One region of the Rhodococcus sp. NPDC127527 genome, then DNA from elsewhere that is predicted to be linked to it. Evidence: riboswitches for the same ligand, from Rfam matches in the RefSeq annotation. Region 1 holds a riboswitch; the other holds the start of a gene.
What was found. Region 1 has a riboswitch for cyclic di-AMP ahead of ACFVH2_RS11540 (transglycosylase family protein). Riboswitches for the same ligand answer to the same signal wherever they lie in the genome.
Positions count from the first base shown of each region.

Region 2: it holds a riboswitch for cyclic di-AMP, as region 1 does, so the genes downstream of both, ACFVH2_RS13675 (NlpC/P60 family protein) here and ACFVH2_RS11540 (transglycosylase family protein) in region 1, are expected to answer to the same signal.

Region 1 covers NZ_JBHXVP010000005.1:234,326-239,183, reverse strand. Annotated here, with positions in the region: gene ACFVH2_RS11555 (hypothetical protein) at 1-220, shown strand, start outside; gene ACFVH2_RS11550 (YccF domain-containing protein) at 217-624, shown strand; gene ACFVH2_RS11545 (glycosyltransferase 87 family protein) at 621-1,943, shown strand; cyclic di-AMP (ydaO/yuaA leader) riboswitch at 2,075-2,278, shown strand; gene ACFVH2_RS11540 (transglycosylase family protein) at 2,283-2,882, shown strand; gene ACFVH2_RS11535 (hypothetical protein) at 2,951-3,145, opposite strand; gene ACFVH2_RS11530 (helicase-associated domain-containing protein) at 3,205-4,858, shown strand, end outside.
Region 2 covers NZ_JBHXVP010000007.1:24,542-29,399, forward strand. Annotated here, with positions in the region: gene trpD (anthranilate phosphoribosyltransferase) at 1-103, shown strand, start outside; gene ACFVH2_RS13665 (Lrp/AsnC family transcriptional regulator) at 119-394, opposite strand; gene ACFVH2_RS13670 (DEDD exonuclease domain-containing protein) at 491-2,191, opposite strand; cyclic di-AMP (ydaO/yuaA leader) riboswitch at 2,728-2,892, shown strand; gene ACFVH2_RS13675 (NlpC/P60 family protein) at 2,905-3,471, shown strand; gene ACFVH2_RS13680 (NlpC/P60 family protein) at 3,808-4,858, shown strand, end outside; gene ACFVH2_RS13685 (hypothetical protein) at 4,857-4,858, shown strand, end outside.

The DNA.
Region 1 (4,858 bases):
TGAATCGTCCCCCCGCGGCGCCGTGACCCTGCGCATCGCGCTCATCCTCTTCGCCCTCGGCATCGCCGCCATCGTCGCGATCTTCGTGATCTACGCGACCGGCCACGAACCGGGCCTGGCCCTGTACCTCCTGGCACTCGCCTGCCCGCTCGGATTCCTGCTCGGCATCGTGTCCGCACTCCAGTCCGGACGGCGCGTTCGAAGAAGGGACGACCAATGAGGATCCTGCTCAACATCATCTGGCTGGTCTTCGGCGGCCTCTGGCTCGCCCTCGGATACTTCGTGGCGGGGGTGATCTGCTGCATTCTGATCATCACCATCCCGTTCGGGATCGCCGCGTTCCGGATCGGCGTGTACGCGCTCTGGCCGTTCGGGAAGACGGTGGTCAGTAAACCGACCTCGGGGCTCGGCTCCCTCGTCGGCAATGTGATCTGGCTGATCCTGTGCGGGATCTGGCTGGCCATCGGTCACATCGTCAGCGCCATCGCCATGGCCATCACCATCATCGGAATCCCCCTGGCGATCGCGAACCTGAAAATGGTGCCGATCTCCCTGATGCCGCTCGGCAAGGACATAGTCGACGTCGGCTCCACGCCGAGCTACCCGACGAGCTACGGCTCGTGAGCGCCCCGCCCCGCACCGTCCCGGTTGCGGGGCGGTCGCTCCCCTCGACACCGTGGCTGGTCGGAACGCTCGCGGCCCTCGCCGCCGCGGTGGTCCTCGCACACGACCGGGTGGTCCCGCTCGCCGCTCCGCTGTGGGGCCTGTTCCGCAACGGTCTCGACCTGCTCGTCTACCGCAGCGGCGGCGCCACCGTGCTGACCGGCGCGGGCCTCTACGACCACGCCCTGCACGGGGGCATGTGGTACACCTACCCACCGTTCTCCGCGATCCTGTTCGCCCCACTGCGGGCCCTGTCCCCGGACCTCACCAGCCTGCTCGGCTACCTCGCGAACTTCGCCTTCCTCTATCTCGTGGTGCTGTTGTGCTGGCGCCGGCTCGGGTATCGGCCGGACCGCACGTTGTACGTGGTGAGCGCGCTGCTGACGGTGATCTTCAGCTGGCTCGAACCCGTGCGGACCACCATCTGGCTCGGCCAGATCAACCTGTTGCTGATGCTGATCGTGCTCTGGGACCTCGGTCGGCCCGAGGGCAGTCGGCTACGCGGATTCGCCGTCGGACTCGCCGCCGGGATCAAGCTGACGCCGGCGCTGTTCATCGTCCAACTGGTGGTCACGCGGCAGTGGCGGGCGGCGGCGACCGCGACCGCGACGCTGGCCGCCACGGTCGCGGTCGGCTTCGTCGTGCTCTTCTCCGACTCGTGGGCGTACTGGACCGTCACCCTCCGCCAGTCGACCCGGATCGGGGAGACGGCCTGGCCGGCCAATCAGTCCGCCGCCGGGGTGATAGCCCGCTTGTTGCACGAGGCCGAACCGCCGCGGCTGCTGTGGCTGGCGGTCGCAGCCGCTCTCACGGTCCTGGGCATGACGGCCGTGCATCTGGCACACCGCCGTGGCCAGGACCTCCTCGCGACCACCATGTGCGGACTGACCTCGTGCGCCGTCTCACCGTTCTCCTGGGGACACCACTGGGTGTGGTTCGTCCCGCTGATCGTCCTGGCGCTCGACCGCGCGCTCCGCTCGTCGCGGGTGCTCTCGTTCGCGCTGCCGGTGGCCCTCGCGGCCCCGCTGCTGTGTTGGGCGCACCGGTTCCCGGACGGAGTGTGGGCGATCGGGCTGTTCATGGTTCCCGCGCCCGCCGCCCTTGCTCCGGTCTTCGAGGCGGCGTACCCGTTGCTCTTCGTCGTCACCGCGGTCACCGTGGTCGGGACGCTGGCCCGGCGGGGCGGGTCGGAACCCGAGGTCAGCCCCCAGCTCGCATGTGATCTGCCTCACATAACGACCCGATCACGAGAGGGTCTCGGACCGACACCTGTCGCCTGACCTGCACAAACAGCGGAATGTCCCGGCAAAACGCCGAAGATCGCGAAAAATCCGTAGGAGATGACTCACCGGCGTCGGCCACGTACGGTCATGGACGGCCGGAAGTTCGGCCAATCCCGACCGCCGCGCCAAACCTTGTCCCGCGGAACGGATTCCCACGAATTACCCAGGGACGAGGACGGGGGACCCACGTCCCCAGCGGACACCGGTAGGCGAGCAACAGGCCTTCCTTGGGGTGAAGCCGGAAATCGCGTCGATCACGATGCGGTCACGGCCGGGCGACCTCTCAGCCCGAACCCGACAGCTGACCTCGCAGGCGCGTGCGGAGAGGAACGAACCATGACCGCTGGACGCCATCGCAAACCGACGAACACGCGCAAGACCGCCGCCAAGGTCGTCGTCACCACCGCAGTCTTCGGCGCAGCGGGTGCGGCCTTCGCGGCCCCCGCAGGCGCTGCCCCCGACTCCGACTGGGATCGGCTCGCGCAGTGCGAGGCCGGCGGCAACTGGGGCATCAACACCGGCAACGGCTACCAGGGCGGCCTGCAGTTCTCGCCCAGCACCTGGAACGCGCACGGTGGCGGGCAGTACGCCGCGACCGCCAACCAGGCCACCCGTGAGCAGCAGATCGCGGTCGCCGAGAAGGTCCTCGCCTCGCAGGGTTGGGGCGCCTGGCCGTCCTGCTCCTCCAGCCTCGGCCTGACCAGCGGCTCCACCCCGCGCAGCGCGCCCGCCGCCAAGGCCGTCGAGACCCCCAAGGCTGCCCCGGCGGCCGCGGTCGAGATTCCCGCAGCGCCCAGCATCCCGGCCACCAACGGCACCGCCGACGTGGTGCGGAGCCTGGACAACGCTCTCGAGGCAGTCAAGGCGCACGGCGTGACCATCGACCCGCAGGTCCAGGCCGCGTACGACGCCGCCAAGGCGCTCCTGCAGAAGTAGCCAACGGCTCGACTCACGAGAAAGGCCCCGCACCTCGAAGGTGCGGGGCCTTTCTCCATGCCCGGCCGTCAGCGGTTGATGACGGTGTGCGGGTGTGCGTACGGCAGTTCCGACACGGGGCGAGGGAACTCGGTGTCCTCCCCGAACGGGGACAGCCCACCGGAGCGCGACGACGACAGCTCCGTGACGGCGTGGTCGCCGTCCTGGATCTCCGCCGCCGGCCAGCCTGGATCTACATATCGCTTGCTCGAATTGTTAGCCACGAGGCCATTTTGACACCGAGGCCGCGCCCGGACCACCCCAGGTATCTAATCTGAAGGGGATGACCGACACCGAAGGTGCTGCCCCGGCCGCCGACACCCCCGACGGCACCGCCGCGGCGACCGAGAGCCTGGCGCTCTGGCTGGCCGCGCGGAGCGATGCCGAGCTGGCGGAGCTGCTCCGACTGCGCCCCGACCTGGCGGTCCCGCCGCCCGCGAACCCGTCGGTGCTTGCCGCCCGCGCCGAGCAGCGCGCCTCGGTGCTCCGCGCCGCCGACGATCTCAACGTCCTCGAGCTGACGCTGCTCGGCCTGCTCGCCCTCGAACGGGCGGCCGAGGTCGGCGTGCGCCGCGAACAACTGACCGACGCGCTCGCCGGCCGTGCCCCCGTCCGCGCGGTGGACAAGGCCCTCGGTGCGCTGCGCGCGCGGGCGCTGGTCTGGGGTACCCGGACGCTCCGTGTGGCGGTCGCCGCGGCGGGCGCGGTGACCTGGCGCATCGACCAGCCGGGCGAGGTGATGTCCGCGGACCAGATCGCAGCGGCGCTCGACACCCTGACCGACGCCGAACGCCGCCTGCTCGGCACCCTGGCGACCAGCTCGCCGATCGGCCGCACCCGCGACGCCGCGCCCGGCACCCCACCCGACCGGCCCGTCCAGCGCCTGCTGGCGCTCGGCCTGCTGCACTGGATCGACGAACAGACCGTGGAACTGCCGTACCAGGTGGGTCAGGCACTGCGCGGCGAAACGGTCACCGACCCGACCGCGCTGACGCCGCCGCCGGTCCGCGCGAAGAAGCACAAGATCGCCGACGTCAACGCGGCCGCGGCCGGTGAGGCGTTGGAGCTCGTCCGGCACTGCGAGGACCTGATCGCCGCGCTCGGCGACCAACCCGCCCCCACCCTCAAGGCGGGCGGGCTCGGGGTACGAGAGACCCGCAGGCTGGCGAAGGCCGCCGGCATCGACGAAACCCGGGTGAGCCTGCTGGCCGAGCTGCTCGCCGCGGCCGGGCTGATCTCGAGCGGCGCACCCGACCCGCTGCCGACCCCGGACACCGGCGACGACTACTGGGCGCCGACGGTGGCCGCGGACGCCTGGCTGAACTCGAGCACCGCGCAGCGGTGGCAGGCGATCGCGCAGGCCTGGCTCGAGATGCCACGCCGCCCCTGGTCGGTCGGTCTCCGCGACGCCAACGACAAGCCGATCGCCGCGCTGTCCGAGGAGGTCCGCGCGTCCGGCGCACCACGCGACCGCCGGTTCGTGCTCGAACTGGTCGCCGAGCTCGGCACCGGCCAGGGTGCGACCGTCGCGGAGATCGCCGCGGCGGTGGCCTGGCGGCGTCCCCGGTGGTCGGCCCGGCTCGGCGCGGGCGCGGTCGAGCACACCCTCGCGGAAGCGACCGCGGTCGGGCTGGTCGCTCGCGGCGCCGTGGCCTCCCCCGGCCGCAGCCTGCTGCACGGCGCGCCGCCCGAATCGGTGCTGGCGGAGATGACGGCCGCGCTGCCCGCCCCGATCGACTACGTGCTCGTTCAGGCCGACCTGACGGTCGTCGCGCCGGGCCCGCTCGTCCCCGACCTGCAGGAGCAGATCACGCTGGTCGCGGACGTCGAGTCGGCGGGCGCGGCCACCATGTACCGGATCGGCGAGTCGAGCGTGCGGCGGGCCCTCGACGCCGGCCTGAGCGCGGCGGAACTGCAGGCACTGTTCGCGAATCACT
Region 2 (4,858 bases), on a different contig from region 1:
CCTCCGGGACGGACTGGAGAGGGCGGTGCAGGCCATCGACAGCGGCGCAGCCGCCGCGTTGCTCGACCGCTGGGTTGCGGTCAGCGCGTCGCTGGCGGGCTGACGCCGTCCGGCGTACTTACTCGCCGATGGAGAACGCCGCCTCGACGTCCGCGCTCGCGTAGGACCGGAACGCGATGTGCGTCGTGGTCTGCACGACGCCGTCCACCTTGTTGATCGCGCCGGTCACGACCTCGGCGATCTGCTCGTGGTCGCGAACCTTCACGATGGCGATCAGGTCGACGTCGCCCGCACACGAATACACCTCGGAGACACCCGCGATGTCTGCGACGGCCTGCGCCGTTTCCGGGATCCTGCTGGCCTCGGCATGAATGAGGACGATGGCGTTGATCATCTCGCTCCTTGTACAACGGTGGGGTGAGCCTCCCGGTCGCTCCTGGGGGCTCCGCTCGCAGCCTCCGGATCGCTCCGCGGGCTCCGCTCGCGTGCCTCAGCCTAGGCTGGCGGCGCGGGCGAGCGTGCACCACTGCAGCCACGCACCTGCCCCGCGGCTCGGTTCGGCGTAGCCGGCGCTCGCGCGCACGATCCGTACTCCGGGCGAGTCCAGCCAGCTCGCGAGGAGGCCGACCTCGCCGGCCATCGCGCCCCGCAGTGGCGACGGCTCGTCGATGACCGTCTCCGCGGCGAGGGTGAGTGCGTCGACGACCGGCATCGGTGGCACCCCCCGGGCCGCCACGCCGGCCGAGGCGAGGCGTCCGGCCCGGATCACCGCGAATTCCCAGCCGCCGCCGTCGCGTGGGCGCGCGGCGACCAGTTCGTCGATCGCGGCGACACTGGTGAGCCGTTGCGCGCGCCGCAGGGCGGTGGCGAGCGCCGCGGTCCGGTCGCGCAACCGGGCCGCGTTCTCGAACAGTTCGGCGGCCGCGAGTTCGTCGATGCGCCCGCGCAGCCGGTGCAGTGGCGCGTCGTCGGCGCCGCGGATCAGCCGGCGTGCGGCCTCCACGGCGCGGCCGTACTCGTCGGGGCCCTGCGGGTCGCTCCCCGCCGGGCAGCCGCCGACCGCCGTCGCGGGGCAGTCCGGTCCGTGCTGCTGGTCGTTGCGGATCTTCTTGGTACAACTCCGGATTCGGCACACCTCGGTGAGCGTCGCCGCGACGTCGGCGGCGTCGGTGCGGTTGCCGAAAGGCCCGAGCGCGTCGGGCGCGGACCGCCGGGTCACCGACAGCCTGGGGAACGGCTCGTCGGTGGTGGTGATCCACCAGGCCCGGCGCGGGAACTTCGACCGACGGTTGTACGGCGGCGCGTGTGCGGCCAGCAGCCGTAATTCGCGCACGGCGGCCTCGAGCCCGTGCGCACACTCGACATGGTCGACGCGGGTGGCGAGCGCGACCATCTCCTTCATGCGTGCGCGGGTCTCGGAACCGGTGAAGTAGCCCCGGACCCGCCGCTGGAGGTTGACCGCCGTGCCGACGTAGAGCACCTCGTCGGACGGGCCGCGGAACAGGTAGACGCCCGGGGTGCGGGGCAGGTGGGCGGCCAGGCCGCGTTTGCCGCGCTGTGCCGCGGAGACGTTGGGGAGGTAGTCGACGAGTTCCGGATAGCTGTGCACGCCGAGGTTGCCGACCCGCTCGAAGAGGCCGTGCAGCACGTCCACGGTGGCCCGGGCGTCGTCGAGTGCGCGGTGGGTGGGACGGGTGCTCACCGCGAACAGGGATGCGAGGGCGGAGAGCTTGACCGAGGGCGCCTCCTCGCGGGAGAGCACGCGGCGGGCCAGCTTGACCGTGCACAGCACCTGGAACGGCGGCCAGCGGAGATCGCACTGGGCGGCGGCGGCCTTGAGGAACCCGATATCGAACGGTGCGTTGTGCGCGACGAGCACCGCTCCGCGAGCGAACTCGAGGAAGCTCGGCAGCACGCGCTCGATCCGCGGCGCGCCGACGAGCATCGCGGAGGTGATCCCGGTGAGTTCGACGATGAACGGCGGCATGGTCCGGCCCGGGTCGACCAGGGTGGCGAGCTCGCCGAGGACCTCGCCGCCGCGGATCTTGACCGCGCCGATCTCGGTGATCGCGTCCTCGCCGGAACGACTGCCCGTCGTCTCGAGGTCGACGACGACGAACGTGGTCTCGCGCAACGGGGTGTCCAGCTCGTCGAATGTCAGCTGGCGGGCGGCTGCGCTCTGGTGACTCACCGGTCCGAGGCTAGGTGCCGGTACCGACAGGTCGCGGATCCGGCGGTTCGGCGGGATCGACGTGTCGGACCCCCTGGCTACTTTCCGTCCCGAGGGCCTGCGAAACGCCCGGAACCAGCGAAAGAGACGAGGGTCACAGTGATTGTGGATTGCAGTGATTGCGCGGTTCGGGGTCTCGCGTGCGGCGAGTGTGTGGTGACCGTCCTGCTCGACCGGCCCGGTGTCGCCCCGGGCGGGTCGCCCTCGGCCGCAGGGCGTTCCTCCCGGACGAGTATTGAGCAGGACGAACGACGCGCGATCGAGGTTCTCGCGGCGGCCGGGATGGTGCCGCGACTGAGGCTGGTGCGGGCCGTGGACGAGACACAGACTGGTCGGTCGTTATCTGGCCGTGACACGGGAGTGGCGTAGCCGGGCCGCGAGGCCCGATCTGGGTGAATTGTCCGGCTTTCCGGGGTCGACGAGTCGACACGGTGAGTGGGCTTTCGTAATCTTCCTGAGACCTAACGGAGTCTTGCCTCGCCACACCGGCGGAGCATCGTCAGGTACCGCCTAATCGATTTCCCGCGAGGGGATCGTGCCGGGGACCCAAGTTTCCACTGGGGTGAATCCCGACGGAACGCAGCACGCGTGCCGCCGGGTAGGGCTGATCTTCCCAGCCCGAACCCGTCAGCTAACTCGGTCGGCGGAGGAATGGAAGAAAGGCCCTCCCTTTCGTGGCAACACTCAGCTCCAAGCGCTCGATGCGACGGATCGTCGTCGCCAGCGCCATGACGCTCGGCGCGATCACCGTCACTGCGGCTCCGGCGCTCGCCGAGCCGGTCACGGTCCCCGGCGTCGGCACCTTCGACATCCCGGGTGTTCCCGCCCAGACCATCCAGCTTCCCGCCCTGCCCGGGCTGCCCGGGGCGCCTGCCCTTCCGGCCCCCGCGCCGGTCGTCACCGCAGGTGAGAAGGCCGTTCAGGCCGCCGCCAGCAAGATCGGGGCCCCCTACGTGTGGGGCGCCGCCGGTCCCGACGCCTTCGACTGCTCCGGCCTCGTCCAGTGGGCCTTCAAGCAGGCAGGCCTCAACCTGCCGCGCACGAGCTACGACCAGGCCGCCGCGGGCACCCCGGTCTCGACTTCCGCCCTGCAGGTCGGTGACGTCGTCTCCTTCTACGGCGGGTCGCACTCGGGCATCTACGCCGGCAACGGTGAGGTCATCCACGCCGCGACCTCCGGTACGCCGGTCAAGCGCGCCCCGATCGCCTCCATGCCGATGGACGGCGCTCGCCGCTACTGAGCGCGCCGCAACTTCGAGCGAACGAGGGGCCCCGATCCGATGCGGATCGGGGCCCCTCGTGCATCCGCCGGCCGGGTCTGTCCGGTATGTCGATCGGGTCGAGAATCGGGTGTCCGCGTGGGTGGACACCGCCGTATGCCATTCCGTAACCTGGTCGAGACCTTCCGAACCTCCAGTTCCGACCGGAGCGGGAGCGGGGGTCGCCGCCAGAGCGGGCCCCGCGTCGAACACGGGGCCGCACCGAGAACCCAGCACTGCATCGGGTGGATCCACCGTGGAGCCACCGGGCAGCCGGCCGGGTCGGCAGCAACAGCGGAAGAAGGAGTACGAGTCTTCGTGGCGTCACACAGATCGAGGCGGTCCAGGGGCGGAGCCCTTGTGACCGGCGTGTTGTCCATCGCGTTGGTCGCGGCCGCCACGGGCACCGCGGGAGCGGACCCGGCACCCGACAGCCCGACCACTGCCCTCGAGAAGCTCTCCGACCTCTCCCGCAAGTCCGAGCAGACCACCGAGGCGATGCACAACGCGCAGATCGACCTCGACTCCAAGGTCGCCGTCCAGCGGGACGCCGAGGCCCGGCACCTCGCCGACCAGGGCGTGCTCGACGCCGCCCGGGCGAAGGTCGCGCAGTTCCAGCCCGCCGTCGACAAGTTGACCGCCGCCAACTACCAGGGCGGTCGGGTCAACCGACTGTTCGCGGTGATGGTGTCCGACTCGCCGCAGCAACTCCTCGACCAGATGTCCGCCTTGAGCGTCCTCTCCGCCGACACCGCCGCCCAGGTCGGCCAGTTCAAGGAGGCCACCGACCAGGCCGCGACCGCCGAGAAGGCGTCGCGAGAGTCGGCCGACGCCGCGCGCACGGCGACCGAGCAGGCGAAGTCGATCAGCGACGGTCTGCAGCGCACCCAGAGCGACCTGCAGGCGCAGATCGCGCAGGTGACACAGGCGTTCGGCGCGCTCACCAACTCGGAGCGCTCGTCGCTCAGCGGCTCGTCGTTCCCGCCCGGACTCGACTCCGCGACGATCCTCAAGGCGCTGGTGCCCGGTGCGAACAACGGCGCGGTGCAGGCCGCGATGACGCAGATCGGCAAGCCGTACGTGTGGGGAGCCACCGGACCCGACGGCTACGACTGCTCGGGCCTGATGGTGTGGGCGTACAAGCAGATCGGCAAGGTGCTGCCGCGGTCCAGCCAGGCCCAGGCCGCCAGCGGCATCCCGGTGCAGAAGTCGGAACTGCAGCCCGGCGACCTGGTGTTGTTCTACTCGGACGCCTCGCACGTGGGCATGTACGTCGGCAACGGAAACATCGTGCACGCGTCCACGTTCGGGGTCCCGGTCAAGGTGGCGCCGGTGGATGCGTACCCGTTCTACGGCGCCAGACGGTACT